Regions from separate parts of the Hymenobacter arcticus genome, predicted to be linked through region 2. Evidence: riboswitches for the same ligand, from Rfam matches in the RefSeq annotation. Region 2 holds a riboswitch; the other holds the start of a gene.
The links. A riboswitch is a leader RNA that binds a small molecule or an ion and turns the genes downstream of it on or off. The one in region 2 is predicted to bind thiamine pyrophosphate.

Region 1 (15,727 bases), on a different contig from region 2:
TTGGCAGCAATTAGTCGATGATTTGGACTGCCGTTTGAGTAAAGCCAAAGCCCAAGTAGTAGTAAAGTAAGTTGCTAGAGGCAACCGATAACCGCCACCCCGCATCTACCAGAGCCTAGCGCCGCCCCGGCGCTGGGCTCTTTCTTTGTGGCTATGTTTCGCTATTCGCTGCTCGTGTTTTTCTGGTTGCTGGTCGTCGCGGCCGGTGCCCAACCCATAACTGGGCGCGTGACGGATGCCCGCACCGGGCAGCCGCTGCCGTTTGTGAACATCGGCGTGGTGGGCAAGGCGCTGGGCACCGTCAGCAACGAGCAGGGGCAGTACGGCTTAGCGTTTCAGGAAAGCCTGGCCAATGATACCGTGCGGGTGTCGTACCTGGGCTACCAGCCGCGCCTGCTCACGCTGCGGCAGCTGCGGGCCCAGCCGGCGGTGGCCCTCACCGCGGCCGCCGTGGCGCTGGCCGAAGTGCGGGTGGCGGGCACCAACACGCTCCGGCGCACGCGCACGCTGGGCTTCGACGGTGACTCCGAAACGACCACGCTCACGGTGAGCAATGCCAAGGACCTGGGGGCCGAAATCGGCACCATCATCCACCTCAAGCACGCGCCGAGCCGGGTGCTCAACGTCAAGTTCAACGTGGCCTACAACCACGGGAGCGACTTCGCCTTTCGCGTTAATATCTACCGCCTGCGGGCCAATGGCAAGCCGAGCGATGACAAGCTGCTGCGCCGTGAAGTGGTGGTGCGCACCACGCCGGCTACTAGTAAAGGTCCGATTATCATTGACTTAACCAGCGATAAGCTGTTGTTAGATGACGATTTCTTTCTGGCTGTGGAATGGGTTGCCGGCTCCAGCGCCGTGACGCCCCACAAGGACTTTGCCTTTTCAGCGGGTCTGGGCTACGCCAACAACGACATTTACTACCGGGCCGTGAGCCAGGATGCCTGGGAGCGCCTCTCGGCCGGGGCTGTGCTGGCCGGCATGCAGCCCAAGGTGAGTTTTTACGCTACCGTGCAGGATTAATACCGAGTCTATGAAGAGCTATTTTCAGCTTCTGAGTGTTGCCGGACTGCTGGCCGGCTCCGCCACTGCGGCCGTGGGCCAGGCCGCCTACGTGGGCACGGTGGGCACGGCCTCCATCGAGCTGGCCCTGAACTCGGTGGACGACAACCAGCCGGTGGGAGTCTATTTGTATACTAAAATCGGCACGCCGATTAAGCTCAGCGGCCGGCTAAAGCAGGGTGCGCTCACCCTCACCGAGCCGGATGCTTATGGCAAGCCCACCGCCACGCTCACCATTCCGGCCTTTGCGGCGGGGGCTCACCAGCTCACCGGCACCTGGCGCAGCCTAGCTACTGGCCGGCAATTGCCGGTGGTGCTTACGCAGCGCGCCGCAGTGGCGGCTGGTGAAGCCGGCCTTGGGCTGCTGCAAGCTGAGAGCCTGCCGAACAGCTATTTCAAAGTGGTGCTGGGTAACGGAAAAGGGGAGGACGACGGGGCTGTGAGTGGGCTGAACCTGGTGGAGAAAAAAACCAGCCGCGTGCTGCAACACCTGACGTTGGAGGGCCAGCCGATGGGTATTTACAGCGTGACGGTGGGCGACTACAACTTCGACGGTCTGCCCGATTTTTCGGTATTTGAGAGCAGCTACGCGGGGCCCAATACCTCCAGCCTCTACTACCTGTATGACCCCGCCAAAAAGCGGTACGTAGCCAGCAGCTACACGGGTACGTCGCTGGAATTTGATGCCAAGAAGCGCCGCGTGTACGAGCATAATTCCTGCTGCGCCGGCTCTTCGGTAACCAACGTGGAGTATAAGGTGGTGAATAACAAGCTGGTAGCCCTAGCCCGCCACTGCTACCGCTGGGACGAGAAAAAGCAAACCTTGGTGGAGCGGCCCTTCAGCGCCTGCCAATAACCCGCTATGCAGCCGCTCACCAAAGCCGCCCTGCGCCGCGCCGCCTTGGCCCGCCGCCAAGCCCTGCTACCCGCCGACGTAGCCCAGCGCAGCGCGCAGCTCCGCGACCAGCTGGTAGCGCAGTTTCCGGTGGGTGCGTGGCGCTGGCTGCACGTTTTTTTGCCGCTGGCCCGCAAAAACGAGCCCGATACCTGGTTGCTGATTCGCCGTCTCTGGGCCGAGTGGCCCGTCCTGCGCCTGGCCGCACCCGTAGTGCAGGCAGACGGTATTTCGTTGAAGCACTACGCGTTAACTGCCAGCACGCCGTTGCTGCTCAACCGCTGGGGTATTCCGGAGCCCGCCCCCGACCCGGCCACCGAGGTGCTGCCCGCGCAGCTCGATGCGGTGCTGGTGCCGCTGCTGGCCTGCGACCAGCAGGGCCAGCGCGTGGGCTACGGCGGGGGCTTCTACGACCGGTTTCTGACCCAGTGCCGGCCCGGGGCGGTTTTCATCGGCCTGAGCTTACTGGAGGGTGCGCCGGTGCCCGCGCTGGCCGACGTGCTGCCCACCGACGTACCGCTGCACGCCCTTATTACGCCGGGCGGCGTGTGGAATTTCTAACGGCGGGGCATCAGTCGGGTAGCTGCTGCTTGTGGTAGCGCTGCGGAGGCGCGGCGCGGGCATCGGCCTCATTCCCAATCCCCAATCCCCTATCCTGATGGCTGCCATTGACCAACCCGCCCCTAAAGCCGGCAAAAAACCGCGCGTCCGCAAGCACAACTTTCGCCTCGACATGACGCCGATGGTGGACCTGGCGTTTCTGCTGCTCACATTCTTTATGCTGACCACCACCTTCGCAAAGCCCCGCGTGATGCAGCTCACCATGCCAGTGAAACCGCAGTCAGCTGACCAGAACGAGCCCCTGCGAGCGTCGCGTGCCATGACCATTGTGCTGGGTGCGGGGCACCGGGTGTTTTACTACTTTGGGCTAAACGCGCCCGCCGACCCGAGCGTGGCAGTGCCTACGCTGCACACCACCGATTTTGGACCGCATGGTATTCGGCAGGCGCTGCTGGCGCGGGGTCGCCAGAAGCCTGGGCCTATGGTGCTTATCAAAGCCGGCCCCAAAGCCAAGTACAGCGACATGGTGGATATTCTGGACGAGATGAATATCACTGGCCAGACGAAATATGCCCTCACCGACCTCACGGCCGCCGACCGCCAGCTGCTGCCCCCTAGCGAGCGGCAGTAGCCCGCAGGAGCTCTACGCGCTCGATGCGGGCCTGGCCCCAAGGCGCGATGCTGACGCGCACGCGCACCGCGGGGCTGGTTTTGCCCAGGCGCAGGGGGCTGTCGCCGGGCACGTAGTAGCGCTCCAGGTTGTAGCGCAGGCCCAGGGTGCGCGGGTACACGTCGGTAACCCAGCCGCGCAGCACGGCCTGGCCCGCGCCGGGGCTCAGGGTTTTGTCGTAGACGCCAGCCACGGTGGCGAGGCTGTCGGGGTCCGGCACCGCGTTCAGCAGCACGTACACCGACTGCCGGCGCTGGGGCGGGCCCGCGCCGTGCCAGGCCGTGAGCGGGGCCGCGGCGGCGGTGTAGCGCAGGCGCACGAAGCTTTCGTACTGCAAGCCGTGCAAATCGACGGGGCTGGTGCTCAGCCAGATATGCTGGCCGTAGGCCGTGGTGGCGTAGCCGGCCCCGGCCACGCCCAGCACGTAGAGCACCTGCGCCGCCACGAGCAGGCGCAGCAGCATTCGGTGCGAAGGAGAAGTGCGCGTGAGCATAGGTTACGCTGGTTTAGGAGCTTCGGGGGTGGCCGTGACGGCGGCCGCGCCGGCCGCCAGCCGCTGGGCATTGCGGCGGCGCAGATACCAGCTCAAGCTCAGCAGCAGCACGCCGCCAATTAAGAAGAACAGCGACTTATCCAGAAAAGCCCAGGTCAATTTGAAATACGCCACCATGGTAGCCACCACAAACAGCACCGTGCCCAACGTTAATTGCCCCGCCTCGCCCGAGCGGTGAGCGCGGGCCAGCACCGAGCCAGCGTGGGCATACAGCACCACCAGCGTGGCAATGGCTAGCGGCAGACCGCCCGGCAGGTAAAAGCCCGGCAGCAGCAACAGCCAATCGGGCAAGCTACCCAAAATGCCCCGCGCCCGCTTGCCCGCCACCGACAGCCCAAACACCACCGCCAGCGCCCCCAGGTAGGCCAGCACCGGCGGCCGCAGCAGCCCGGCGTACTGGTCGGTTTCGCCAAACAGCGCCAGGCCCAACGCAAATAAATAGGCCGCTACCAGCGGCGGCCCTTGCAGGGCGCGGCCGGCGGCACGGTCGCGGTGCCAGTCGCCGGCCGCGTACACGAGCATGGCCGGAATAAAAAACCAAGTGATTTTGGCGTGGCTGAGCGCCACCCACAGCGCCGCCTGCCACAGCAGCCCCAAGGCCAGGATGGTGGCCACCAGCGGGTCGGGCCGGCGCCACCAGCGGTAGCCGCTGCCCAGCGCCACCAGCGCCACGGTAGCGTAGCTGAACGTGCCCAGCGCCTGGGTGCAGTACGTCTGCACCGCCGCCCCAATGACTATGGGTAGTAGCACAAGGCTCTGGCTATCATATAAATAACTGAGCAGCACGCCTGCTACCACCCACGCCAGCAAGCCGCTCACATCGTAGCCCACCAGCTGGTAGAGCTGGCTAGTAAGGATAATGCCGGCCCCGAATAGCACCAAACCCAAACCCAGCAGGCCGTGGCCCACCCGCCGGTTGCCGCGCCGGAGGAAGTATTCGCCGGCCGCGTAGGCCGCCAGCATGCTCCCCAGCAGCAGCCCCAGCCGCACGGCGGTGGGCAGGCTCTGCCAGTTGGCGGCCACCACGCTCAGCGCGCTCAGCCCCACCAGTATGCTGCCCAACAGCGGCAACAAGCCCACCGCCTGCACCAGCTCGGGCGGGTAGCGGACCAGCAGGCGCTGGCGCTGGTCCTCGCTGATGAGGCCCTCGCTAACCCAGGCCGGGCTTTCGGTTTCGAGAAATTTACGGCTCATGCTAGGGGTACTAAACGACCACTTGCGTGGGTATCGCCGCTTCCACCAGCTCTTCTACCAGCGCATCAAGGCCGTGGTACCAGTCGATGTGCGCCGACGTGACGCCGCAGCCGCCCGGCCGGGGCGGGCATGTGGTCACAACCCAGCGGTAGTGGCACTTGGGGCAGGTGCCCGCCGTCTCAAACGTATTCCAGACGTGGCCGCAGCGGCACTGCCAATGCGCCCCGCCATCGGGCTCCCACTGGCAGGCCGGGCAATAAATTTCGATGGGGGAAGAAGCAGGCATAAAGCTAAGATTAAGAATGACAAATAGTTAAAATGGTTTACGGGCGCGGGTCATTTCGCGCTTACCGGGCGGGCCGGGCAGTTTTTCGGTAAGCCAGCCCGCGGCCCGCAGGTTGCGCCGAAACTGGCCCTGCGCGCAGTAGCTCACCAGCACCGCGCCGGGCGCGGCGGCGGCGTAGATTTTGGCAAATACGGCTTCGGTCCACAGCTCGGGCTGTTTTTCGGGGGCAAAGGCGTCGAAGTAGATGAGGTTATATAGGTCAGTGCCTAAGTCAGACTGTTGCACTGGTTGTTGAATCTTAGTTAGAAAGAGCGTTTCATCAATTTCTAGCATCATGTTCCAGGGAGCCGCATGTAATTGTTTAAAGGCTGATTTGAGTGCTATACTATAATCCCATTGTGGTGCTAGTGCAGCCATGACGGTGAGTGGCAAAGGAATAGTCTCGTAACCGTCGTAGTCAATTATAGCTTTGGCTACCCTAGCCACTTCCAGTGTTAGCAGTGCGTTGAGGCCGGTGCCGAGGCCCACCTCCAAAATGTGTAGCGGCCCCTCGTCTGGATGCCCTAGCCCTGCTGCCAGCAGTGGCGCTAGTCCCGCCTCAATAAACACGTGGCGCGACTCCTGCGCCGCGCCGTGCGTACTGTGGTAGTGCTCATCGAGGGCCGGCACGTAGAGCGTGGGCGAGCCGTCGGCGGTGGCGCGCACCTCTATTTTTGACGCGTAGTCGGATTGCTCACTGCTCATTGCTACTTATTCACTGAAAAGATGCCCCGCGTAAAAGTAAGTTTGCCCGCCAGCTTTGGCTTCGCGGTGACGATTCCCGTTCGCATCACCGACCTCAACTACGGCGCGCACCTCGGCAACGACGCGCTGCTGAGCCTCCTGCACGAGGCGCGGGTGCAGTTTTTGGCCCACATAGGCGCGGCCGAGTTTGACCCTACCACCCGGCAAGGCTTCATCCTGGTTGATGTGGCGATTGAGTACAAGGCCGAAGCGTTTCACGGCGACGTGCTCACCATCGCGCTGGCCGCCAACGACCCCAATAAGTACGGGTTTGATATTATGTATCAGGTTAAAAATCAGATTAATAAAGAAGTGGCCCGCGCTAAAACCGGGATGCTCTGCTTCGACTACACCACCCGCAAGCTGCGGCCGCTGCCGCCCGAGCTAGCGGCCCAAGTCGGCTAAGCGGTCTATGTTTCGCCTGCTACTTATTACGGCCCCCACGGCCCTGCCCAACGAGCCCCGCCTGCTCACCGAGCTGCTGGCGCAGGGCGTGCCCCGCCTGCACCTGCGCAAGCCCGGCTGGCCGGCCGGCCAGGTAGCCGCGCTCATCGAAGCGCTGCCGCCGCAGTTTCGGGCGCGCCTGGTGCTGCACGGCCACCCCGAGCTGGTGCGTAGCTATCAGCTTGATGGGTTGCACCTTACCACTGCCGGGCGGTTGGCCACCGCCCGCCGCCCGGCGCTGCTGCCGGGGCAAACCCTCTCCACGTCGTTTCACTCACTGGCCGAAATCAGCCGGCACCGGCGGCGCTACGACTACGTGTTTCTGAGCCCCATTTTCGACAGCATCAGCAAGGTGGGCTACGCACGGGCTTTTGAGTTAACTGAGGTGCGGGCTTTTTTGCAAAAGCTGGCTGGCCGGGCGGGCTACCGGCCGCAGGTGCTGGCGCTGGGCGGTGTTGATAGTCAGAATATTAGCCTGGTACAAGAAGCGGGCTTTGCGGGCGCGGCTGTGCTGGGCTGCGTGTGGGGCAGCGCCGACCCGGTAAGGGCATGGCAGCAGCTGGCGGGCTACGCCAGTGCTGCGTCCCAGTCCTTCCACACTGGCTCGTAGCCCTGGCGGCGCAGCATGGCGGCCACCTCGGCGGGGCTGCGCTCATCCGAAATCTCGAACTGCTCCAGCGACTCGGGGGCCACGGCGTAGCCGCCGGGGTTGGTCTTCGAGCCCGCGCTGATACTGGTGATTCCCAGCTTAATAGCCTGGTCGCGGAAGGCCGGCGTCTCGCGGGTCGAGAGCGATAGCTCGACCTCCTCATTGAGCAGCCGGTACGCGCAAATGAGCTGCACCAGCTCGCGGTTGCTCATCTCCACCTTGGGTTGCAGCAGGCCCTCGGCCGGCCGCAGGCGCGGGAAGGAAAGGCTGTACCGGGTTTGCCAGTACGTACTCTCCAGGTAATCAAGGTGGAGCGCGGTGTAGAAGCAGTCGGTGCGCCAGTCTTCGAGGCCGATGAGCACGCCCAGCCCCAGCTTGTGGATGCCGGCCCGGCCCAGCCGGTCAGGCGTGTCGAGGCGGTAGTGGAAGTTCGACTTTTTGCCCTTGGGGTGGTGCTTTTTGTAATCGTCCTGGTGGTAGGTTTCCTGGTACACGAGCACCGTATGCAGGCCCGCGGGGAGGAGGCGCTCGTAGTCGGCCTGGTCGAGCGGCTGCACTTCCATCGACAGCTGGGCAAAGTGCGGGCGCAGCGTGTGCAGGGCTTTTTCCAGATAATCGACGCCCACGGTCTGGTTGGCCTCGCCGGTTACGAGCAGCACGTGGTCGTAGCCCCAGTTTTTGAGTACGGCTGCCTCGGCCAGCATTTCCACGCTACTGAGGGTGCGGCGGGCTATTTTATTATCTAGGCTAAAGCCGCAGTATGTGCAGATATTCTGGCATTCGTTGCTGAGGTAGAGCGGCGCATACAGCTGCATGGTGTTGCCAAAGCGTTGGCGCGTGCGCCGGTGGCTGAGCTGCGCCATTTGCTCCAGAAAGGGCGCGGCGGCGGGCGAAATTAGGGCCTTGAAATCGTCCAGGGTGCGGCGCGGCGCGGCCAGGGCGCGGGCCACGTCGGCGCTGGTTTTGGCGTAGATGCTGGCCTTCACCTCCTCCCAGGGGTGGGCCTCAAAAACGGGGCGGAAGCTCATAACTGAGAAAATTTGTCATTGCGAGCGCAACGCAGTGGAGCGCGGCAATCGCACCAGCACATCGTCGTTTGTTCTTCGTTCGGGTGCGATTGCCGCGCTCCACTGCGTTGCGCTCGCAATGACAAGCGATTGATAATCAATCCAAAAAAGCCGTGAGCGGCGAGCTGGCCACCGCCTCGGCTACCGGCGCGGCCAGCCGCGCCTCGTAGGCCAGCCGGCCAGCCTCCACGGCCATTTTAAAAGCCGTAGCCATCGCTACCGGCTGCCCGGCCACGGCAATGGCCGTGTTCACGAGCACCGCGTCGGCCCCCATTTCCAGGGCGGCGGCGGCGTGCGAGGGCGCGCCCAGGCCCGCATCAATCACCACCGGCACCCGGCTCTGGCCAATTATTATTTCCAGGAAATCTCTGGTTAGTAAGCCTTTATTGGAGCCGATGGGGGAGCCGAGCGGCATCACGGCGGCCACGCCCACTTCTTCCAGGCGCTTGCACAGCACCGGGTCGGCGTGGATGTAGGGCAGCACTACGAAGCCCAGCTTCACCAGCTCCTCGGCGGCGCGCAGGGTTTCGATGGGGTCGGGCAGCAGGTACTTGGGGTCGGGGTGAATTTCGAGCTTGAGCCAGTTGGTTTCGAGCGCCTCGCGGGCGAGCTGCGCGGCAAACACAGCCTCGCGCGCCGTGCGCACCCCCGAGGTATTGGGCAGCAGGCTGAACTGCGGGTGGCCCAGGTGACGCAGGATATCGTCATCGGCGTTGGTTACGTCCACCCGTTTGAGGGCCACCGTCACCAGCTCCGAGCCGGAGGCCAGCAGGGCCTCCTCCATCAGCGCCGACGAGCTGAACTTGCCCGTGCCCGTGAACAGGCGTGAGGTGAAGGTGCGGCCGGCAATTACTAGCGATTGCGTTTTCATGCGGTTGTTACGTAGTAGTTATCAGCTGCTTCGGCTATAAAAAGCGCGGCTGTGGCCATGGGGTCGGCGGCGTGGCCGATGGCGCCCGCCACGGCTACGCCGTGCAGGCCCGTGGCCCGCAGCGCCGCCATATCGGCTAGCTCCACCCCACCAATGCCCACAATGGGCACCGTATGGCCGCCCGCCCGGCACTGCGCCAACAACTCGGTGTAGCCCGCCAGGCCCAAAATCGGGCTCAGCTTTTCTTTGGTAGCCGTGAAGCGAAACGGGCCCAGGCCGATGTACTCCACGCCGGCCGCCACCAGCGCCTCGATGTCGGCAAACGTGTTGGCCGTGCCGCCGATGATAAAGCCTGGCCCCAGCAGCGTGCGCGCCTCGGTGGGCGGCATATCCTGCTGGCCCAGGTGCACCCCGTCGGCCCCAATTTCGAGGGCCAGCGCCGGGTTATCGTTGATAATGAGCGTGGCCCCGTGGTGGCGGCACACAGCCTGCGTAGCCAGGGCACGTTGCCGCCACTCGGCAGCGGGCAGGTTTTTTACCCGTAGCTGCACCCAGCGTACGCCGCCCCGGCAGGCCAGCTCGGCCGCCTGGGCATTGGTGGTGATGTAATGCAGGTTGCTGATTTTCATGTTATTAATTGCCAAAGTGGTAGCCCAGCAGCGTATCGTTGCTACCCAAAAACGCGGCGGCATATGCCTTGCCTGCTCGGCAGGCACTGGGCAAGTCGTTGCCCAGCGCCAGCCGGCCCAGCACTGCCGCCGACAGCACGCAGCCGCTGCCGTGCTTGGCTCCGTGGAGTAGGCGCGGGGCCGAAAATTCGTGGCGGGCGTTGCCCGTCCGCAGCACATCGGTGGCTAGCGCGCCCTTGGCGTGGCCGCCCTTCAGCAGCACCGGGCACCAGGCAGCCAGTGTTTCGGCCGCCTCCTCGGGGGTAGCGGCGGGCAGTAGGCGCAGCGCCTCGGGCCGGTTGGGCGTGATGAGGGCCAGCTCCCGGCAGATAGCTTGCAGCAGCTCTGCTGCGGGCCGGGCGTGAAACTCGTAGCCGGCCGTGGCCTTCAGCACCGGGTCCCAGACGATTTGGATGGCCGGGTTATGCGCTTTTAGCCAGCTGATTAGCTCCAGTAAAACAGGCAGGCTCTCCGTTAAGCCGATTTTGACGAAGCCAACGGCAAACCGTGCTAGTAGCAGCCGAACTTGGGCTTGGATGTCGGCCAGCGGCACCCAGCTCACGCGCTCAAACGTTACGTCGTTCTGCACCGTGAGGGCGGTGCAGGCGGCCAGGCCATACACGCCGCTGGCTTCCAGCGTCTTGACGTCGGCCAGCGCGCCGGCCCCGGCGCTGGGGTCGAAGCCGGCAATGGTGAGGGCGTAGGGGCGCATAGGCAAAGGAGGTAGCGTGGACTCTGTGAGTCCGCGCGTGGGTAGTTCTCGCAAATCGTTCACACGCGCGGACTCGCAGAGTCCACGCTACCTCACAGATAAATCTCGCTGCCCTGGGCCACGAACTCGCGCGACTTCTCGCGTAGCCCCTCCGTCAATACCTGCGCCGCCGTGAGGTCCTGCTTGGCCGCGTAGTCGCGCACTTCCTGCGTGATTTTCATGGAGCAGAAGTGCGGGCCGCACATCGAGCAGAAGTGCGCCACCTTGGCCCCTTCGGCGGGCAGGGTTTCGTCGTGGTATTCGCGGGCCGTGTCGGGGTCGAGGCTCAGGTTGAACTGGTCTTCCCAGCGAAACTCGAAGCGGGCCTTACTCAGAGCGTTGTCGCGATACTGTGCGCCGGGGTGGCCCTTGGCGAGGTCGGCGGCGTGGGCGGCTATCTTGTAGGCAATTACGCCATCCTTCACGTCCTGCTTGTTGGGCAGGCCCAGGTGCTCCTTGGGCGTCACGTAGCAGAGCATGGCGGTGCCAAACCACCCAATCATGGCCGCGCCAATGGCCGAGGTGATGTGGTCGTAGCCCGGGGCAATGTCCGTCGTCAGCGGCCCCAGGGTGTAGAAGGGCGCCTCGTGGCACTCGCGCAACTGCTTGTCCATGTTCTCTTTAATGAGGTGCATGGGCACGTGGCCGGGACCTTCTATCATCACCTGCACGTCGTGGGCCCAGGCTATTTTGGTGAGCTCACCCAGGGTTTCCAGCTCGGCAAACTGCGCCTCGTCGTTGGCGTCGGCAATGGAGCCGGGGCGCAGGCCATCGCCCAAAGAGAAGGCCACGTCGTAGGCCTTCATTATCTCACAAATCTCCTCGAAGTGCGTGTACAGAAAGCTCTCCCGGTGGTGCGCCAGGCACCACTTGGCCATAATGGAGCCCCCGCGCGACACAATGCCAGTCACGCGCTTGGCCGTCAGAGGCACGTAGCGCAACAGCACGCCCGCGTGAATCGTGAAGTAGTCCACGCCCTGCTCGGCCTGCTCGATGAGCGTGTCTCTGAACAGCTCCCAGGTGAGGTCCTCGGCCTTGCCGTTCACCTTCTCCAGGGCCTGGTAGATGGGCACCGTACCCACCGGCACCGGGCAGTTGCGAATAATCCACTCGCGGGTTTCGTGGATGTTCTTGCCGGTGCTGAGGTCCATGAGCGTGTCGCCGCCCCAGCGGCAACTCCACACGGCCTTATCTACCTCTTGCTCAATGGATGAGGTTACGGCCGAGTTGCCGATATTGGTATTGATTTTCACCAGAAAATTGCGCCCGATAATCATCGGCTCGCTCTCCGGGTGGTTGATGTTGCTGGGGATAACCGCCCGCCCGGCCGCCACTTCCTGCCGCACAAACTCGGCCGTAATGTGCCCTTCCGGCGTATTGGCCCCGAAGCTGTGGCCGCGGTGCTGCGTGCGCAGCGGGTCATCGGCGGGTAACTCGTCGAAGCGCTGGTTCTCGCGGATGGCGATGTACTCCATCTCGGGCGTGATAATCCCCTGCTTGGCGTAGTGCATTTGGCTGACGTTGGCCCCAGCCTTGGCGCGCAGCGGCGTGGCAATGTGCTCGAAGCGCAAGTGGTCCAGACTGTTATCGGCGGCGCGCTGCTGGCCGTAGTCCGAGGTAGTGCCGGCGAGCTGCTCCACATCGCCGCGCCCGAGTATCCAGCTTTTGCGCAGGCGCGGCAGCCCTTTTTTGAGTTCAATTTCGACGTTCGGGTCGGTATAGGGCCCGCTAGTGTCGTACACCGTCACGGGCGCGTTCGGCTCCGACGGAAACCCAAAATCGAACTTGCGCTCGGTATCGGCCAGCACAATTTCGCGCATTGCCACCCGAATGTGCGGGTGCAGCTTACCCGGCACGTAAATCTTGCGCGAGCCCGTGAGCGGCTGGCGCTCCACCAGCGTCTGCTGGGGGGCGTGGTCTTTTTGCTTCATCTGAAAAAATGAGTGGTGGGTACCGGTTCACAATTATTTGATTATCAATTATTTATGCGACGCAAGCAATTGCTCACTGTTCACTAATAAATGATAATTGAGATTACCCGCCCTGCGTGGCGCGGATGAGGGTGAGGCGGTCGTGGGGCTGCACGGCGTGGCTGGCCCACTCGGCGCGGGGCACCACCACGTCGTTGATGGCCACGGCGAGGCCACGCGTCTGGGTATGGCCCAGGGCGGCGAGCAAATCGGCTAGCCCCTGATTATCAGCGGCTTCGTGCTCAGAATTGTTTACGTAGCAAACCATGCAACTAGCGTTAGTTGGGACAAGGGCAGGCCATAAACACTAGGCGGCGCCGGCCACGGCACGCCCCAAAAGGCAGCCGCGGGCGGACCAGTACTTTTCCCTTCGCCAGCATTATCTGGTTCAGGTTCGGAGGGTATCGTCTCAGCCTTGCTTGCGCAAAGCACCCCTAAAGTTTATGCGGCGAAGGTAGGCGGCGGGAGCTAAGCGTTGGCTGAGTTAGGCTGCTTTTGCCGGAATTTTATTCAACATAAACCTACTAAGTCTTGATTAAGAAAGCCATCTATTCACAACTAATGCTTGGCCGATTATGCATTATTAGTGTCATGGGCATCTACCATGAGCACTAACCTTATTGTTTATGAAACACCTGATTTATTTTCTAGTAGCACTACTATACTTTGCTCTGCCCGCCACGGCACAGCGCATACCCAGCGATTCAAGCAAGGTGTACATATTCGTTGAGCGCATGCCCGTCTATCCGGGTGGTGGTCTGGTAGCGCTCACAGCCGACTTACGACGAGAGTTTTCAGTGGCCAGCAATGGCACTAGTTGTGCTACTCCTGGTCGCCCGGTACTTGTGCAGTTGATAGTGGGGCCTAGTGGCGTTATTTATGATGCGATGAGTTGGAACAAGGCAGAAACTAGTGGAAGCCAAACTGCTAAACGCACCTTGCCCGAGCTACCGGCTGGGTGCGAAGCCGCAATTGTAGCAGCAGCTCGCAAACTAGCCAGAGCCAAGCCCGGTAGTCAAAATGGCCGCTGTGTGACAGTAAAACTCACAGTAAAGTTGTTTGAAGCATTGTAAATAGCCCATACTTTCTAGGCTCAAGGAACCCAAACCCTTGACCCGTTGTATTTTTGCACTATGTTACTGGAACTCGAACTCGCCCCCGCTAAACGCGACATCCGCAAAACCTCGCCCGACGACCTCAAGGCGTTTATGGTGGCGAATGGCGAAAAGCCTTTCCGCGCCAAGCAGGTGACGGAATGGCTGTGGAAAAACACGGCCGGCTCGTTCGAGGAAATGAACAACATCTCGCTGGCTACCCGCGAGTTGCTGGCCGCAAACTTCGTGATAAACGGCGTGGCCGTGCAAAACCAGCAGCTCTCGAACGATGGTACCATCAAGTCGGCCTTCCGGCTGCACGATGGCAACATTGTGGAGGGCGTGCTCATTCCGCACGACACGCGCATGACGGCCTGCATCAGCTCGCAGGTGGGCTGCTCGCTCACGTGCAAGTTTTGCGCCACCGGCTACATGGACCGCAAGCGCAACCTCGACGCGGCCGAGATATACGACCAGGTGGTGCGCATCCGCGAACAGTGTGAGGCTCAGTACGGTACGCCGCTCACCAACATTGTGTACATGGGCATGGGCGAGCCGCTGCTCAACTACGCCAACGTGGTGGAAAGCGTGCGCCGCATCACCGCGCCCGATGGCCTCAACATGGCCCCGCGCCGCATCACCATCAGCACGGCGGGCATCGCCAAGATGATAAAGAAGCTGGCCGACGACGACATCAAGGCCAACCTCGCCCTGAGCCTGCACGCCCCCAACGACGTGAAGCGCAACGAGATAATGCCCATCAACGAGGCCAACTCGCTGGCCGCCCTCAAGGAGGCGCTGCAATACTACCACGAGAAAACGGGCCGCAAAGTGACCTACGAATACATTGTGTTCGATGGCTTTAACGATACCCTGCAAGACGCCGCTGAGCTCTACATCATCAGCAAGTGGCTGCCCTGCAAGATTAACCTTATCGAGTACAACCCCATCGAAAACGCCGCTTACCAGAACGCGGAGGCCGACAAAATCACGGCCTTCCACAAGTACCTGGCCGACCGCGGCGTGCAAACCAACATCCGCCGCAGCCGGGGCAAGGACATTGACGCGGCCTGCGGCCAACTGGCCAATAAGGAGAAGGCCGAGGCTGCTTAGCCCCCGGCTACTTCGCCTTGCCGAAGCGGTAGGTGACGTCTAGGTGCGGCAGCGGGAAATAAATATCGTAGAGGAGGGGGCCGTAGAGTACGCCCGCCCCCACACTCAGCTGCGGGCCGGCCAGGCGCACGCCCAGGATGGAAGTAGTGTAGCCGCGCACAACGTAAGTTTCATCCGTTAAAAATACCCGCCGCGCCACCCGAATAGTGCCGCCTACTACGAGCAAGGGCGAATTATCAAGGCTTTTTGGCAATACCGCGTAGCCCAGCCCCAGCGTCAGGCTGGTGTTGGCGGTGCCGTAGGTGGCTAGTCCGTAGCCGATTCCTCCGCCCCGCAGCTGGTTTTCATCGAGTTTGCCAAACCCAAGCAGCGCCCCCGCGCCCACGCGGAGCTTATCGGCCACCGGCACGCTAAACTTGGGAGTCAGGGCCAAGAAATAATCGTTTCCTATCGAGAGGGGTACCGTTAGCCCCACTGATAAGTTGTTGGTTACCCCGTAGTTAGCACTCAGCAGGTAAAAGTCGGTAAGCTGAATTTCGGCTTCCCCCCGATATAGGTTGCGAGCCGTGGGAAACAGGTACAGGTGGGTACCATTGCCCACGTAGTCGTAGGGCAGCTTAGCCGGCTTCTCCTCCGATGGGTTTTCCACTAGCTCGCTCAGGTCGGCGCGGGCTACCGTCACGGCCCCCTGGTTCTTGATTTCAAAGGTGAGCGTTTGGGCGGTGGCCCCCACCAGCCGGCCTACGAAGGCCGGGCCCGTGCGCTGGACTACCCGGTAGCGCTGGCCCACTTGCCCGCCGGGCGGCACCGGGCCAGAAGGCACTACCGCAACGGACGGCGCAGTGGGCAATGCCGACTGCTGCGCCGCAGCCAGGTGGGCCAGCAGCACACCGGCGGCCCCCAAAAATAGACGAAAACGCATAACCTGAGGCGGCCGGTAAGTGGCTGGCTGCCTGTGCAAAGATGCCCGCAGGTAGGGCCCCCTTTGCAAGTAGATTTTGCGTAATGTCAGACGCTGGTTTTCTGATTATGCTGGTTGACCCATTCAGCTTTTTGTTTGATAAATCACTAATTATTAGCTATTTGTCTGGCTGAA
Region 2 (15,727 bases):
GCCGGCCGGCCGCCAGCACGGCCAGCACGCGGCCGGCCACCGTAGCGGGCGCGGCCGGGGCCACGGGCGGCCCCAGGCGGCGCACCTCACCCAGCTCCAGCTCCAGCACGCGGTCGGCGAGGCGGGCTATTTCGGCGGGGTCGTGGCTGATGAGGATGGTGGTGAGGCTGAACTGCTTATGCAAATTTGCCAGCACTTGCTGGAGGCGCAGGCGGGTGGGTAGGTCGAGGGCCGAGAGGGGCTCGTCGAGCAGTAGCAGGCGCGGGCGGGCGGCCAGGGCGCGGGCCAGCGCCACCCGCTGCTGCTGCCCGCCCGAGAGTACGGCCGGCCGGCGCTGGGCCAACTCATTCAGCTCCAATTCTTCTAATAATTTATCAATCAATACCTTATCTTCGGCGCGGCCGGCGGTGGCGAAAGCCAGGTTTTCGCGCACCGTCATGTTGGGAAACAGCGCGTAGTCCTGAAACACGAAGCCCAGGGGGCGCTGCTGGGGGGGCAGCCATTGGCGGGGCTGCTGGCGGTACCAGGGCTGGCCATCGGCGGTGAGGAAGCCCCCGTCGGGCCAGTCGAGGCCGGCGAGCAGGCGCAGCAGCGTGGTTTTGCCCGCGCCCGAGGGGCCGCTGATGGCCAGCAGTTCGCCGGGGGCCAGGGTGAGGCGCACGTCGAGGGTGCGCGGGCCGGCGGCGGTGTGCAGGGCTTTGAGGAGGTGAAAATCTAACACAGATTTCGTAGTTACGACAGGCGCGCCGCGTCGCGCTTGGTGAACCAGTACAAACCCACCAAGATAACAAATGCCACTATTAATAAGGTGATAGCGTACACGTTGGCCTGGTCGTAGTGCAGGCTCTGCACTTCGTCGTAGATGGCGATGGAGGCCACGCGGGTGCGACCGGGCAGGCTGCCGCCAATCATCAGCACCACCCCAAACTCGCCCAGCGTGTGGGCAAACGTGAGCACAACGCCGTTGAGCAGGGCGGGCTTCATATTGGGCAGCAGCACGCGCCATAGCGTGGTGCCGCGCGACTTGCCCAGCGTATAAGCCGCCTCGCTGAGCGAGCGCGGCAGCTGTCGAAACCCCGCCTGCAACGGCTGCACCATAAACGGTAGGCTATACACCAGCGACCCCACCAGAATACCAGGAAACGTGAAGTTAAGGCTAAGCCCCAGCTGGTTAATCAGAAACCGGCCCAGCGCGGTGCTGTCGCTGAAGGCCAGTAGCAGGTAAAACCCAATCACGGTGGGCGGCAGCACCAGCGGCAAACTCACCACGGCCTCGGCCAGCGGGCGCAAGCGGCTACGCGACCGCGCCAGCGCGTAGGCCAGCGGCAAGCCCAGCAGCAGCAGCAGCGCCGTGGTGCAAGCGGCCAGGGCTAGGGTAAGACGTAAGGTTTGCCAGTAATCGGAGGGCATTAAGCAAGTATTTTATTATCAACGCATTGATTGTCATTGCGAGCGCAACGCAGTGGAGCGCGGCAATCTTTCCTTCACGCTGGGGTACTAACCTAATGAAGCAAACAACCAGGAAAGATTGCCGCGCTCCACTGCGTTGCGCTCGCAATAACAGGCGTTTTTAAGTGTCAAAATGCCAAAGCTTTCACAAGCCAAACCCATACTTTTTTAATGCCTGCCGCGCCACCGGGCTAGCCATGAACGTGGCGAAAGCGGCGGCGCTAGCATTGCCTTTGGCCTGCTTGAGCACTACAAAGCTTTGCTGCAATGGCGAGTGCGCGGTAACCGGAATGAGGTAAAACTTGCCGGCCCGGCGTAGCTCGGGGCTAAGGGCCAGCGAGTAGGCGAGCAGGCCAGCGTCGGCCGCGCCGGTGGCGGCGTATTGGGCGGCCTGGCCGATGTTTTCGCCCATCACCAGCTTGGGTTTCACCTGGTCGTAGAGCTTATAGCGGCGCAGCACTTCTTCGGCAAGGCGGCCGTAGGGCGCGTGGGCGGGGTTGGCAATGGCAAGGTGCTTCACCTGCGGGTCGAGCAACGTATTCAGGCATTTTGCGCTGGGGTTCAGCTTCTTACTCCACAGCACGAGGCGGCCCAGGGCGTAGGGCTGCGGCGTGCCGGCTGTGAGACCCGCCTGCTGCAAGCGGCGCGGGTAGTCGCTATCGGCCGAGAAAAACATGTCGAACGGCGCGCCGTGACTCAGCTGCTCGTAGAACTTGCCCGACGAGCCGTACACGACCGTGACGCGGCCCTGCGGGTGCTGGCGATTAAAAATCGTGACCAGTGAATCGAGCACGTATTTCAAGTCGGCGGCGGCGGCAATGGTGATGGGCGCGGTGCTGGCACTGCTGGCCTGGGCGGTGGCGGGCCGCCAGCTGCTCAGCAGCAGGAGTAAAAGAAGAAATAATCGAAGCATGGGAGAGCCGCCAAAGGCCAGCGCGTTAGGTACGCGAATATACAACCCTGACCAGCGCAAGGTTTTGGGCACAAGAAAGCCTGAGCCGTCAGACCCAGGCTTTACTTATGCACTTTACGCACTGTATATTTTCCGCGGAGATTCGCGGGAAATGCAGCTTGGCAACACCCCCACTAAAACCGCAAATTCACCGAGGCCAGGAAATTACGGGTGGCCTGGGGGTAGTACCAGTTGAATGTTTCCTGGTTGCCGCTGGCGCCCACGTAGCCGTAGGTGTAACCATTGGCCGCGTACTCGCGGTTGAGCACGTTGCTAACCAGTAAAGCCAGTTCGATTTCCTTCATAAACGATGGGTGCAGCGCGTAGCGTAGCCGGAAATCGAGCACTTGGTACGGCTGGATACTCCGGCCTTCGTTGGTCGAGTTGTCGAGGTACTGGCGGCTCACCGTTTTGTAGAGCAGCGCCAGGCGCAGGCCTTTCAGCGGCTGGCCCTCCAGGGTGTGCGCCGTGATGGCCGAGGGCGAGTAGGAGATGGTGGTGGTGCGGCCTTCGGCGGCCACCACGGGCGCGTAATTCGCATCGTAGGTTACATCGTAGTAGTCCAGGATGCGGTTGCGGCTGAGCGTGACGGTGCTGCTGAGGCTGATTTTATCATTGGCCGAGATGAAGCCGGTGAGCTCCACGCCGCGGCGGTAGCTGCGGGCCACGTTGGTGCGCAGGGCGGTGCCTACGTCGTTGAGCTGGCCGGTGGCTACCAGCTGGTTGCGGTAGGTCATGTCGAAGTAATTGGCCTCGACACGCACGGCGGTGCGCGGGCCCAGCAGGATGAGGTCGGCGCGGGTGAAGCGGTAGCCGGCCTCAAAATCGAGCAGACGCTCGGCCTGGGCGGGGGCGTAGCCGACCTGGCGGTCGGTGAAGTCGGCGCGCACGGGCTCGCGCTGGCCCACGGCGAAGCTGGCGTAGAGCTGCTGGCCGTGGCCGAGGGCCGCCGTGGCGCCGGCTTTGGGGTTGAAGAAGGTGTAGTTGGCGCGAGTGGCTACGTCGTTTTGGCTATCCTCCACGCCGTCAATACGATAGAGGATACGGCGCACCTGCATGTCGCCGTACAAACCCAGCCAGGGCAGCGCCTGGTAGGTGGCGCGGGCGTAGGCGTTGAAGTCGGTTTTGCGGGCCGTGTTGAAGTAGTAGCGCTGGCCGGGGAAGCTGGTGCTGGCGTATTGGGCCCAGATTATCTCGCCGTAGTGGTCGTTGTCGAAGCGGTTCCAGCCGCCGCCCAGCGTGGCCTGGAACTTGTCGTTGTCCTTGGGCTGGTAATTGAGCGCGAAGGTGCCGCCGTAGAAGTAGTTATCAAGCCACTTGCGGTCGATGAGGTTGGTGCGGGTGAGGGTATCGCCGCCCAGCACCACGTCGGGCAAGTTATAATCGGCAAATTTGCGGTTGGCGCGGTAGCTTTCGTAGTAGCCAAAGCCACGCGTGAGATGCAGCGCCGCGCCCAGGTTCCAGCTGCTGCCCAGGCCCTGCGAGAGGTGCAACTGGTAGTGGTTTTGCTGGTAGTTGTCGGTCTGGTTGTCGTAGGTGTAGTAGCTGTAGCGGCGGCCTTCGGCTAGCACCCGCGCCGCATCGGCGGCACTCAGCTCGCCGTTGTCGAGGTAGGTCTGAAGCTGGGCTTGGTTGCCGGTGAGGGCCGGCTCGGGCACGCCGTTCCAGGCCTGGTAGGTTTTTTCGCGGCCCGAGAAGGTGATGAACTTAATCAGCGTATTCTTCTGCTGGTAGCCCGCGGCGAAGTAATACGACTTTAAATCGGAGGCCGCCCGGTTCATGTAGCCATCGCTGCTGATGCGCGAGAGCCGGCCATCCACGGTGAAGTACTTGCCTACCAGCCCGGTACCAAACGACACGTTATTTTTCCAGGTGTTGAAGGAGCCGTAGCTGTTCTGGGTTTCGGCGTAGGCCTCGCGGCGGTTGTCGAGGGTCGAGATGTTGAGGCTGGCCCCGAAGGCCGCGCTCCCGTTCTGGCTGGTGCCCACGCCGCGCTGCACCTGAATGCTGTTGATGGAGGACGCTAAATCGGGTAGATTCACCAGGAAAGAGCCGTGCGATTCTGGGTCGTTCAAGGGCACGCCATTGATGGTGGTGTTAATGCCCGTGCTGCTCGTGCCTCGAATACGGATATCGGTGTAGCCCACGCCCGCCCCGGCATCGGACGTCACAACTACCGAGGGCGTTTGGTCAAGTAGATAAGGCAGGTCCTGGCCGAAGTTGCGCTTGTTGAGGTCCTGCTTGCTGAGGTTGGTGTACACCGTGGCGGTACGGTCGCTGGCCCGCGTAGCCGTAATGAGCGCCTCGCCCGTGAGCACGCCCCCCGGCCGAAGCCTGGCAACAATTTGCTGCTCAGTTACTTGTCCTTGCACTTGCCGCACCAGTGGCTCGTAGCCCAAAAACGTGATGCGCAGCTCATGGCTGCCCGCCCCCACTGCCGATAGATTAAAAGTGCCCGCGGCGCTGGTGACCCCAATGGCCGCGCCATCGAGCAAAATGGTGGCGCCAGGCAGCGCCGTGCCCGTTTGGGCATCGGTAATTGTGCCGGCCACGGGGCCTTGGGCCCACGCCGAAGCGGCGGCCAGCGCCAGCAGCGCCGTACCCGCAATACGTACAGTTTTCAAAAAATAACGACGAAAAAAACCACGCGCCCGCCCGCCAGGGGTCGGCGCGCAGGCAAAAACGTTCGCGGATTGTTTGTTCCCTGCGCCGGCATTACCCGGTTCAGGTTCAATGGGTGTCATCTCAGCCGGCCGGGTTTCCCTGGCCAGCACCCCTAAACATGACGCAAAGATACGGCCTGCCCCGCCCCGCCCGCCGGGCAAGGTTGGTTTACTAGCTAGTAGTTATCTTAGCAGATGCGGCAACCAGCAACGCAGACTTGATTTCTTGCGTTGGGGAGGGGCAGCACCCGCTCGTTATTTCGCGTACTCGCTATCGGCTTTCTTGTTATGCACCAGCTCCTTTGCGCCGTTTTCCTGCTGGCTTTGTTCACCTTTTTCCTGGTGCTGCCTAGGCGCCGCCGGGTGCCGCCGCCCCCGCCGCCCTCCTCGGGCGGCGACGATGGTGGCGGCGAGCCCCACGACCCCGGCCTGCCCGATATCGACCTGCCGCCCGGCATCTCGCGCCCCATCAACGACTGGGAGCCCGACTACAACCGCCGCCGCCCGGTGGAGGTGTGAGCAACCAAGGTTTCAGCCGTTCATTCTGGCTGGCGGCTGCTGAATTATTACATTAACTAAATTTTGTGATGCAGCTTTGCGGCACTGGCTTTTCTGGCCGGTTTGCCCTTTATGCCCCATCGCTACCTATTACTTTTTCCGGGCCTGCTGGCGGCCCTCATGGGTGCGGCCCAAACGCCCCGCGTAACCGTGAAGCCGCCGCTCACCCGCGTCACGGTGTACCTCAACGGTACGGCGCTTGAGCACCAAGCCCCGGTGACGCTGGCCGCTGGCCTCAACCGGGTGCTGGTGAGTGGCCTCTCGCCCCGCCTCGATGCCGATGCCATGGAGGTGCAACTGGGCGACGGCGCCGAGCTACTGTCCATTGACGAAGACGACGAACAGGCCCCGGCCTCGGTAGCGCTCAACCCCACTGCCGTCGATAGCCTGGCACGCGCCGAGGCCGAGCAACACACCTTGGAAGGCGAGCTGCAAGGCTTGCAGCAGGAAAAAGCCTTTTTGCTGGCTAATCAGACGCTGCCCTCGGGCACCCAGGCCAACTGGAGCGCCGAGGTGCAGAAGGGGGCCGCCCTGATGCGCACCCGCCTGCCCATCATTCAGCAGGAAACCGACCGCCTGCAAAGCCGCTTGAGTACGCTCAAAACGCAGGTGACACAGCTCGGCCCGCGGGCCAATGAGCGGGGCGATGGCGACCGGCAGGTGCTGGTGGTGCGGGCCGCCCGCGCCGGCAGCGTAGCCCTAACGGTGCACTATTACTTAGCGGCGCGCTCCCCGTGGCTGCCCCGGCTCGATATTCGGGCCAATGAGCGCGGCAGCGAGGTGAAATTTATCACCCACGGGCGGCTCGCCAACCGCTCGGGGCTGCCTTGGCAGCGCGTGCGGGTGGTGCTGATGCGCTACGCCGTAGACGATGTATCGCGGCCCGACCTACAGCCCTGGGAACTAGACTTTAGGGGTGGCGACCATAGTGGCGAGGGCCGCGTAGACGAGTTTGTGGTGAAGGGCACCGCCAAGGGCCGCCCGGCCGTGGTGACGCAGGGCGTGCGCTACGAAGTGCCCGAGCTAGTGACGCTGCCCGCAAATGGCCGCCGCGAGCTGACACTGCCCGCCGTGGCCCTGCCCGGCCGCCCCGAATACCTGGCGGTGCCGCGCGTGTCGGAAAACGTGTTTTTGCAAACCAAAGTCTCGGGCTGGGAGGGCTTGCAGCTGGCCGACCACGCCCGCGTGTTTCACGATGGCGTGTTTGTAGGAAATACCGACCTTGATGAGCGCGCCTACAACGACTCGCTCGAAGTGGCCTTGGGCCATGACCCCTTGCTGGTAGTGGGCCGCGCCAAGCTCGAAGATTTTAGCGGCAACGTGCCACTGAGCGACAAGCGCCGCGTGCGCCTGGTATACGAGCTGAACGTGCGCAACAACCACCCAGAAGCCGTGCGCCTGCGCCTGCTCGACCAGGTACCCATTTCCGAGGAAAAGGAAATTAATGTGAAGGTGCTCGAAATGAGTGGGGCGCAGCTCGACGAGCGCAGCGGCAAGCTCACCTGGCTGGTGGCGCTGCCACCCGGCACCAGCCAGCGCCTGCGCTTCACTTTCCAGGTCGATTACCCCAAGGATAAGAACGTGGAAATAATTAACCACCGGGTGCATATCTCCAACCCGAAGTTTCGATAACACCGACTGGCGTGCTTTTTACTACACTCAGGACTTACCCAATCTCAATGGTATAGCTGGTATCGAACATCTGGCTGGGCGCTAGGGTCAGAATGCCTTCTTTGTCGCGCAACTCCTGAGGCTGGCCCACGGGGCTGGCCACGCCCTGCCAGGGTTCAATGCACACAAACGCCGCGCCGGGGCCTTTGGTCCAGAGGCCGAGGTAAGGAAAGCCGTCGAACTGCATGCGCACGAAGGGGCCGGTTTTGTCGGCTTTTTGCAGCGTGAGGCGGGTGAAATCGAACTGGTCGAACACCAGCGCATCGTCGGCAAACAGCTCATAACTCAGCGGTAGCGCAGCTTGCTGAGTGAGTACGGGTGCAGTTTCGCCGTTGCGCAGGCCGCTGGCTAGCAGATGGCGCTGCAAGGTGACGGGGTGGTCGAAGTGAAAGGCGTAGTCGCCAAATTGCTCGCCCGCCGCGGGCTGCAAGGGGCACACAAACGCCGGATGCGCGCCGATGCTGAACAGTAAATCCTGGCTGGCGGCGGCGGGGTTGCGCACGTGCCAGCCCACGGTGAGCACGCGGCCGCGCAACTCGTAGCGCACCCGCAGCTCAAACTCGAATGGGTACACCTGCTTGCTGGCCGCGCTGACCATTAGCTGCAAGGTGAGGCTGTGGGCGTCTTGCTCGATGAGCCTAAACTCCTGGTCGCGGGCGAAGCCGTGCTGCGGCAATTTATACGCTTGGCCGTCATGCAGATACGTGTCGCCGGGCAGCTTGCCCACGATGGGGAACAGCAGCGGCGCGTGGCGGGCCCACTGCGCTGGGTCGGCCTGCCAGAGGTGTTCGCGGCCGCTGGCCAGGTCGGTGAAGCTGGTGAGTTCGGCGCCGTGCAGGGCTATTTCGACGTGGGCGGTGGCGGAGGTGAGCGTTGGCATAAAAACAGCGATTAAGTAGAGAGGGCGAGCAGGACATCGACGGCCGCCTGGGCAGTGGCCAGGCGCTCGGCCGGGGGCCCGCTAATGCTAACGAAAGGCCACTGCCGCCGGACTAATTCGAGCCGATAAAGGTCGTAAAAGTGCCACCGCTGGGCCGGGTCGGGGTGTTCGCGCAGGGGGTCGGGCGTCCAGGGCAGGTCGGGGGCCAGCAGGAGGGTGAGGGCGTAGCGGGGCTTTTCCAGCTCGGCCAGCACCCAGGCTGGGCAGGTGCCAAACGCATTCTCGGCCCAGATTTTAATCACCAGCAAGTCGGTATCGCAAAAAAGCAGGCCGTGGCTCGGCACTACCGGCAGCTCCTCCTCGGCCAGTTGGGCGCGGGCAATCAGCTCCAGGTCGGCCAGGGTGTAGGCGGGGCCGTGGGCTTCGAGGTACTCGCGGGCGTATTCGGGCACGAACAGCGTGTGGTAATGCGCCGCCAGCTGCGCGGCCAGGGTGCTTTTGCCCGCCGACTCAGGGCCCGTAATAGAAACTCGCAAAATACTCATTTACAATTACTTATTTAGCATCCTAATTTTCGCCCGTTGGGGTAGCCAGCGGCACGCTGGGCTTTTTGCCCAGGTCGGCGCGCCACTGCCAGTAGCCGTAGGCGGCCAGCGCCAGGTACAGGGCGTAGAGTAAGCTGGTGGGGTACAGGTGCTTCACCCACAGGATGGGCACGTAGATAATATCTACCAATATCCACAACCACCAGTTTTCCAGACGCTTACGCATCAGCAAAAACTGCGCTACCAGGCTCACGCCCGTGGTAAAGCTGTCGAGGTACGGGAAAGCCGAGTCGGTGTGGTGGGCCAGGTAGTAACCGAAACCCAGCGTGTAGGCCGTGGCGAAGGCCACCGCCAGCGCCCACTCGGCCGGGGAGGTGTACGTGACGGCCAGCGGGGTTTTGCCCCGGCCCCCAAACAGCCACTCGTACCAGCCATACACGCTGAGCGCGATGAAAAGCCCCTGCAAATTGCGGTCAGAATACAGGGCCGCCCGGTGGTAAATAGCCACGTAGAGCAGGCAGCTGACAATGGCCACCGGAAAATTCCAGAGCGACTCGCGGGCCGCCAGCCACACGCAGGCAAAGCCCGTGAGCACCGCCACCCACTCGAGCGCGGTGGTGGCGCGCACGGCGGCCACGATATCAGCCGAGAGGCTGGCAAGGGTAAACAGTAGCATAACGAAGGCACAAAAAGCCGCGCAAGGTAGCCGGCCGGGGTACTTTTGCGTGATGCTGCCCGACCTCACCCCTGCCGATTTGCACGCCCGCCTGGCCGCCGGCGAAGATATCCAGCTCGTTGATGTGCGCGAGGAAATGGAGTTTGACTACTGCCGCATTGCGGGCAGTGTGCTTATTCCGCTGGGCGAAATTCCGCGCCGCGCCGCCGAAATCCGCACCACTGGGCCGGTGGTGCTCATCTGCCACCACGGCGTGCGCTCGGCACAGGCACTGGGCTACTTGCAGCACCGCCTGGGCCGTGAAAACCTGCTTAACTTAAGAGGCGGTATCGACGCCTGGAGCCTTCAGGTAGACCCGAGCGTGGCAGTTTATTAAACTGCACATTTACTGATAATTATCTTTGCTACTCAGTAGAGCAAGCATCTTTAATCCACCTACCCAATCTGCATGAATATCACTGCCTGGGGTACCACAACCGCGCCGGAACTGGCGGCTTTCGAGGAGGAAATAGGATTTGAGCTGCCCGCCGACTACCGCCAGTTTTTGCTGCAAACCAATGGGGCTAAGGTGAATAACCAGGTTTTTTTCGTGCGTGATTTGACGCAGGATGTGCTGATGCATATCTTTTTCGGGCTTACTAACCTCGAATCGGAATCACTCACGCTGGATTATTGGCTGCAAGAATACCAGGATGAGATAGCGGAAGAAACGCTGCTAATCGGCAGTGACCCAGGCGGAAATTTTATACTCTACACCGTTTCGGGCGAGGACCAGGGCATCTACTACTGGGACCACAATAACTTCCTCTCCCCGCATACCGCCAAAGGGTCCCCTAACACGTTTCGGGTGGCATCGTCCTTCACCGAGTTTTGCGGCTTGCTGACTGATTATAAGTGGCAGCCAGCTGTGGTATCAGCCACCGAGCAGCTGCAAGAAAATGAGCGCGCCCTGCAAGAATTGACGCAACAGCTGGGGCACGCGCTGCCGCCCGACTACCAGGATTTCTTGCGGCAAGCCGACAACTCAGCATTAAACAAGCGGTCCTTTTCCACCAAGCAATTAGGCAAGCAGCTTAAAATCAAGTATTTGTTTGGTATCAATCAACCCGAGCGCACGCAGGACGCCCGGTTTTGGCTGCGGGAGTACCGGGAGGAGTTGGAGCCCGCAACCTTGGTTATTGGCAAGGCTACCAGCAACGGGCTACTCCTGTACATTGTCACTGGCGAGGACCAGGGCGTTTATTTCTGGGACTGCAACCAGCAGTTCCCCGAGTCGTCGGAGGAAGAAGGCGACACCTATTTCCTGGCCGATTCCTTCGCCGATTTTTGCGCGGGGCTTACCGCGGCGGCGGCCTAGATAGTATCTTTTACGTTGGTAATGGTGCGGTTTTTTGCCCGGCTATGTTAATAGGTCAGCTGCCGCGGCCACTGGGTTGGCGGCGTACCCTTTGGCGCATCCTGCCTTCGCTCTAGCTTCCCTGCCTATGTCCTCCCCCACCCTCCCGGGCCGCCTGGCCCTGCGCGACCGCCCCGCCGACCGGCCCCTCATGCACCAGGAGTGGGGCGACCTGCTGTTTATGCACTGGCCCGTGCCGGCCGAGCTCATTCAGCCGCACCTGCCGGCGCGCCTGCAAGTGGATATCCACGATGGCACGGCCTGGCTGGCCGTGGTGCCGTTTCGGATGTGGGACGTGCGCAGCCGCGTGACGCCTCCCGTGCCCGGCGTGCGCGAATTTTTGGAGCTCAACGTGCGCACCTACGTGCACCTGGATGGCGTGCCGGGCGTGTGGTTTTTTTCGCTCGATGCCAGCAATCCGCTGGCGGTGTGGGCGGCGCGCACGTTTTTTCACCTGCCCTATTTCCGGGCGCGGCTCAGCCTAGCCCGCCCCGCTGCCGACCAGCTGCACTACACCGGCGACCGCGTGCACAACGGTGCGCCCGCCGGCCACTTTGACGCCACCTGGCAACTGGGCGCGGCCCTGCCGCCCGCCGAGCCGGGCTCGCTGGCGTTTTTCCTTACCGAGCGCTACGCCCTGTACGCGGCCGGCGGCCAGGGCCCGGGCCGCGGCGAAAAGCTGTATCGCGGCCGCATTGCGCACCAGCCCTGGCCCCTGCGCGCCGCCGAGCTGCTGCACTACGACTCCGACCTCATCGAGGGCCACGGCCTGCCCACGCCAGTGAGCCCACCCATTCTGCACGCCGGCGGCCCGCTCAGCGTGGACTTGTGGCGCTTGCAGCGGGTGTAGAAGCCAACAGCTAACACTAGGCGCAAGAACACTGAGACCAACTGGCGATAAACGCAGTTTTTAACACGAACTAGTGTAGTTTTGAACAAAAACCAACAACAAGCGCCATGTTGCTCGAATTTAAAGTCACCAACTTTCGGTCGGTTTGCGAAGAGCAAATACTAAGCTTGCGTCCTGAACCCAAACATAAAGATATACCCACTAACGTACTAACGCGTGGCAAACACAATGCACTCAATGCTTTAGCGCTTTACGGACCTAATGATAGTGGCAAAAGCAACCTATTGGCCGCCATTAGTCAACTAGATGCCTTGATAAGCAGTTCGACTAAAGGCTCTTCAACAGACCTGCTACCTTACGACCCTTTTTTGTTGCGCCAAGGCTGGGAGAAAAAACCGACTGAATTCGAAATAACTTTTATTGTTAACGATAATCGTTACCGTTATGGGCTGGCCTATAATGCCACTGAGGTTGTGAGCGAGTGGCTCTACCGTAAAAGCATAGGTCGTGAGGTACCACTATTCGAACGCGCAGGAGATACTATCGAAACCAAGCCAGGGCTAGAAGCTAAACCCGCTGTGCTATCAGGTGCTATTGAGTCAACCCGACCTAACTCACTGTTTCTATCGTGGTGCGACAGCTATAATGTGGCCGAAGTGAAACAACTGAGGCAGTGGTTTACCCGCCTGCGTTCAGTAGATGGGCTGGACACCCACTTTGAGGGCATGGCTACTGCCGAGATGCTACATGATTCCACCCTGGCTAAACCTATACAGGAGTATCTAACCTCATTGGGACTACAGGTGCTTGGTGTGGAGGTAGAACGTATTCAATTTGAGGAGAAGCTTCTTCCCATTAATCTGCCGAAAGCTATGCGGCGAGAAATGCTGAAAACTTTACAAGGTGCCACCAAATCGGTAGTAATGGCCACGCATCAAGTGTACGATATAAAGGGGCTGCCTACTACCCATACTCGCAGTTGGGAATGGGAGGACCGTGAATCGGCTGGAGCCAAGAAAGCACTTGAACTAAGCGGCCCTATCATATGGACGCTGGCTTATGGCGGCGTGCTAGTAATTGATGAGATTGAGGCTTCCCTGCACACACAACTCACCCAGAATACGGTCAATCTATTTCTTAATCCGGCCACCAATACTCAGGGGGCCCAATTACTCTTTGCCACGCATGACACTAACCTACTGACTTATCTTGAATTACGACGTGACCAGATTTGCTTTGCGGAGAAAAATAATTGGGAAGGTACCGAGACCTACGCTTTATCAGATTTTCAATACCTACCTCTGACTGGTAACGGTAAGCGGAATGATAAGGCTGCTGGCTTAGAACGCCCTGACACTGATAAAGAAAAACGTTATCTTGAAGGCCGCTATGGAGCCATTCCGGCCAGCGCTGATTTTCAACGTTTTGTAGCACAACACACTGCATGGCCAACGCCGGTAAAGTAAAAAGTCGGCGCGGCCGTACTCCTGCAGAGGATAAGCGTCCCGTGCGCTGGCGTCAGTATCAACACATAGTGCTGATTGTGTGTGAAGACGAGGCTACTGAAAAGCTTTATTTTGAAACAGCATTTCCCGACCTGCCCGAGAATACGGTCTTCGTGCAGTCTATCGGCACAGGCCGCGACCCCATGGGCGTGGCAGAGCAGGCTCTTATTGAACGTGCAGCACTTCGCCTAAAAGCCAAGAAGGAGGTAGATGAAGTATGGCTTGTTTTCGACAAAGACGACGCTGACCGCGAACCGGGCAAGCTAGAACGTTTCGCACAGGCCCTACAGTTGGCGGAGAAAGAAAATATGTACTTGGCCTTCAGCAACGAAGTATTTGAGTTGTGGCTGCTATTACATTTCGTAGAAGTAGATGCCACTGTGCCGCTAACCCGCGCAGAGATATATAAACAGTTTGCGAAAGCTCTAAGTCCACATTCTTCATTTACCACCACTGGTTACGACCACAAAAAGAGCAAAGGGGCTGCTGTGTTGAAAGCAGTATCTGAATTAGGCGACAAGGCTCAAGCCCATTTCCGTGCTGAGGCGTTGCTAGCGGCTCACGGCGAAAAGCCTTTGCTAGAAACTAACCCCAGCACCCGCGTTCATTTACTGCTACAGAGTCTACAAGGCTGGGTAGAATATTACCAATAGCTCACTTTCGTACGTCTGCTACTCAATCAATCTACTTTATGGAAGGAATAATATCGGCGACCTTTATGAGCTAATGCTTCCACCTTTCCCCAATTTACCCGTCGTAGCTGCGCTGCCCGAGCTGCTGGCGGCCCTGGAAAACCACCCGCGCGCCGTGCTCGAAGCGCCGCCCGGCGCGGGTAAAACCACCGTAGTACCGCTGGCCCTGCTGGCGGCCGCGTGGCGCCCCGCCCACCAGAAAGTACTGGTACTGGAGCCGCGCCAGCTGGCCGCCCGCGCCGCTGCCGCCCGCCTGGCCCAGCTACTGGGCGAGCCCGTGGGCCGCACCGTGGGCTACCGCGTTCGGCTCGACAACAAGGTATCGCAGGCCACGCGCATTGAGGTAATTACGGAGGGCATTCTGACCCGGATGCTGCAAGACGACCCGGCCCTGGAAGACGTGGCCTGCGTGGTGTTTGACGAATTTCACGAACGCAGCCTCAATGCCGACCTCGGCCTGGCCCTGACCCTCGATGCCCAGGCCGTGCTGCGCCCCGAGCTGCGCATCCTATTAATGTCGGCCACCTTAGAGGCGCAGCGGCTGGGGCAGTGGCTACCCGCGCCGGTGGTGTCGTCGGCGGGCTTCCTGTTTCCGGTGGAGACAATTTACCTCGACCCGCGCCGGGCCGCCGCCCTGCCCAACAAGCCCGGCGAGCGCCTGGCCGAGCTGGTACCCGCGCAGGTACGCGCCGCCCTGGTCGCCCACGCCGGCGACGTGCTCGTGTTCCTGCCCGGCGTGGCCGACTTGCAGCGCGTCGATAGAAAATTGGGCAACAGCCTGCCGGCCGATACCGACCTGCACCTGCTGCACGGCGAACTGCCACTCGACGCCCAGGACGCCACCCTGCGCCCCGCCCCAGCCGGCCGGCGCAAGGTTATCCTAGCCACCAGCATTGCCGAAACCAGCCTCACCATCGAGGGCGTGCGGGTGGTAATTGACGGTGGCTTTGCGCGCGTGCCGCGCTTTGCGCCGCGCACCGGCTTCACCTCGCTCGAAACTGTTCCCGTAGCCCGCGCCGCCGCCGACCAGCGCCGGGGCCGCGCCGGCCGCCTCGCTCCCGGCACCTGCTACCGCCTCTGGACGGAAGCCGAGCACCACAACCTACCCGCTCACCGCCCCCCCGAAATCCACACCGCCGACCTCAGCGGCCTCGTGCTGGAGTTGGCCCTGTGGGGCGCCACGGACCCCACCAGCCTACGCTGGCTCGATGTGCCGCCCGCCGCTGCTGTAGCCCAGGCCCGGGAGCTATTGGTGCGGCTGGGGGCGTTGACAGAGCAGGGTGGAATTTTAAGGCAAGAGGGTAAAGGGGTAGAAGAGGATGAGGAAAAGGGAGTGCAAGCCGGAATAATTACCCAACTTCCTTCTACCCCCTTACCCTCCCACCCTCCTAGCCCAACAACTAAGCCCACCGCCCACGGCCGCCAACTGGCCAAGTTGGGGTTGCCGCCGCGCCTGGGCCACCTAGTGGTGCGCGGCGCGGCGCTGGGCCACGGCCCGGCCGCCGCCGCACTGGCCGCCTTGCTGGCCGAGCGCGACCTGCTGCGCTGGGCCACCCCCACCGACCCGCGCCCCCTGCCACCCGACCTGCGCCTGCGCCTCGAAGCCTTCGCCACCGGCCGCGCCCCGCTGCCTGGCTTGGCCTTGCACCACGCCACCCTCCAACGCGTGCGCGACGTGGCCCGCCACCTGCAAAGCCGCTTGGGCTCTAAGCAAGAGACTTCCCCCATTCACTCCTTCACCAATGCACCCGTAGGCCTGCTCACCGCGCTCGCTTACCCCGACCGGCTGGCCCAACGCGAGGCCCCCGACCGCCTGCGCCTGGTAACCGGCCAGCGCGTGAGCCTGCGCACCGAGGACGTGGACCCGCAGGCCGATTTTTTTGCCGTGGC

Region 1: it holds a riboswitch for thiamine pyrophosphate, as region 2 does, so the genes downstream of both, thiS (sulfur carrier protein ThiS) here and ACYVGC_RS23550 (TonB-dependent receptor) in region 2, are expected to answer to the same signal.

What each region holds. Positions count from the first base shown of each region.
Region 1 covers NZ_BAAGXF010000021.1:4,852-20,578, reverse strand. Annotated here, with positions in the region: gene ACYVGC_RS22655 (hypothetical protein) at 1-70, shown strand, start outside; gene ACYVGC_RS22650 (carboxypeptidase-like regulatory domain-containing protein) at 154-1,023, shown strand; gene ACYVGC_RS22645 (XAC2610-related protein) at 1,034-1,918, shown strand; gene ACYVGC_RS22640 (5-formyltetrahydrofolate cyclo-ligase) at 1,925-2,518, shown strand; gene ACYVGC_RS22635 (ExbD/TolR family protein) at 2,616-3,149, shown strand; gene ACYVGC_RS22630 (GDYXXLXY domain-containing protein) at 3,133-3,681, opposite strand; gene ACYVGC_RS22625 (DUF2157 domain-containing protein) at 3,685-4,935, opposite strand; gene ACYVGC_RS22620 (hypothetical protein) at 4,946-5,221, opposite strand; gene mnmC2 (tRNA (5-methylaminomethyl-2-thiouridine)(34)-methyltransferase MnmD) at 5,249-5,965, opposite strand; gene ACYVGC_RS22610 (thioesterase family protein) at 5,987-6,409, shown strand; gene ACYVGC_RS22605 (thiamine phosphate synthase) at 6,417-7,058, shown strand; gene thiH (2-iminoacetate synthase ThiH) at 7,016-8,125, opposite strand; gene ACYVGC_RS22595 (thiazole synthase) at 8,262-9,035, opposite strand; gene ACYVGC_RS22590 (thiamine phosphate synthase) at 9,032-9,664, opposite strand; gene thiD (bifunctional hydroxymethylpyrimidine kinase/phosphomethylpyrimidine kinase) at 9,669-10,415, opposite strand; gene thiC (phosphomethylpyrimidine synthase ThiC) at 10,508-12,385, opposite strand; gene thiS (sulfur carrier protein ThiS) at 12,489-12,692, opposite strand; TPP riboswitch at 12,773-12,870, opposite strand; gene ACYVGC_RS22570 (hypothetical protein) at 13,051-13,497, shown strand; gene rlmN (23S rRNA (adenine(2503)-C(2))-methyltransferase RlmN) at 13,558-14,631, shown strand; gene ACYVGC_RS22560 (hypothetical protein) at 14,639-15,553, opposite strand.
Region 2 covers NZ_BAAGXF010000024.1:29,453-45,179, reverse strand. Annotated here, with positions in the region: gene ACYVGC_RS23565 (P-loop NTPase family protein) at 1-721, opposite strand, end outside; gene modB (molybdate ABC transporter permease subunit) at 733-1,410, opposite strand; gene modA (molybdate ABC transporter substrate-binding protein) at 1,595-2,362, opposite strand; gene ACYVGC_RS23550 (TonB-dependent receptor) at 2,536-5,025, opposite strand; TPP riboswitch at 5,084-5,189, opposite strand; gene ACYVGC_RS23545 (hypothetical protein) at 5,353-5,583, shown strand; gene ACYVGC_RS23540 (DUF4139 domain-containing protein) at 5,695-7,254, shown strand; gene ACYVGC_RS23535 (aldose 1-epimerase family protein) at 7,289-8,173, opposite strand; gene ACYVGC_RS23530 (AAA family ATPase) at 8,185-8,718, opposite strand; gene pnuC (nicotinamide mononucleotide transporter family protein) at 8,741-9,394, opposite strand; gene ACYVGC_RS23520 (rhodanese-like domain-containing protein) at 9,447-9,770, shown strand; gene ACYVGC_RS23515 (SMI1/KNR4 family protein) at 9,843-10,751, shown strand; gene ACYVGC_RS23510 (YqjF family protein) at 10,879-11,640, shown strand; gene ACYVGC_RS23505 (AAA family ATPase) at 11,748-13,106, shown strand; gene ACYVGC_RS23500 (RloB family protein) at 13,085-13,798, shown strand; gene hrpB (ATP-dependent RNA helicase) at 13,872-15,727, shown strand, end outside.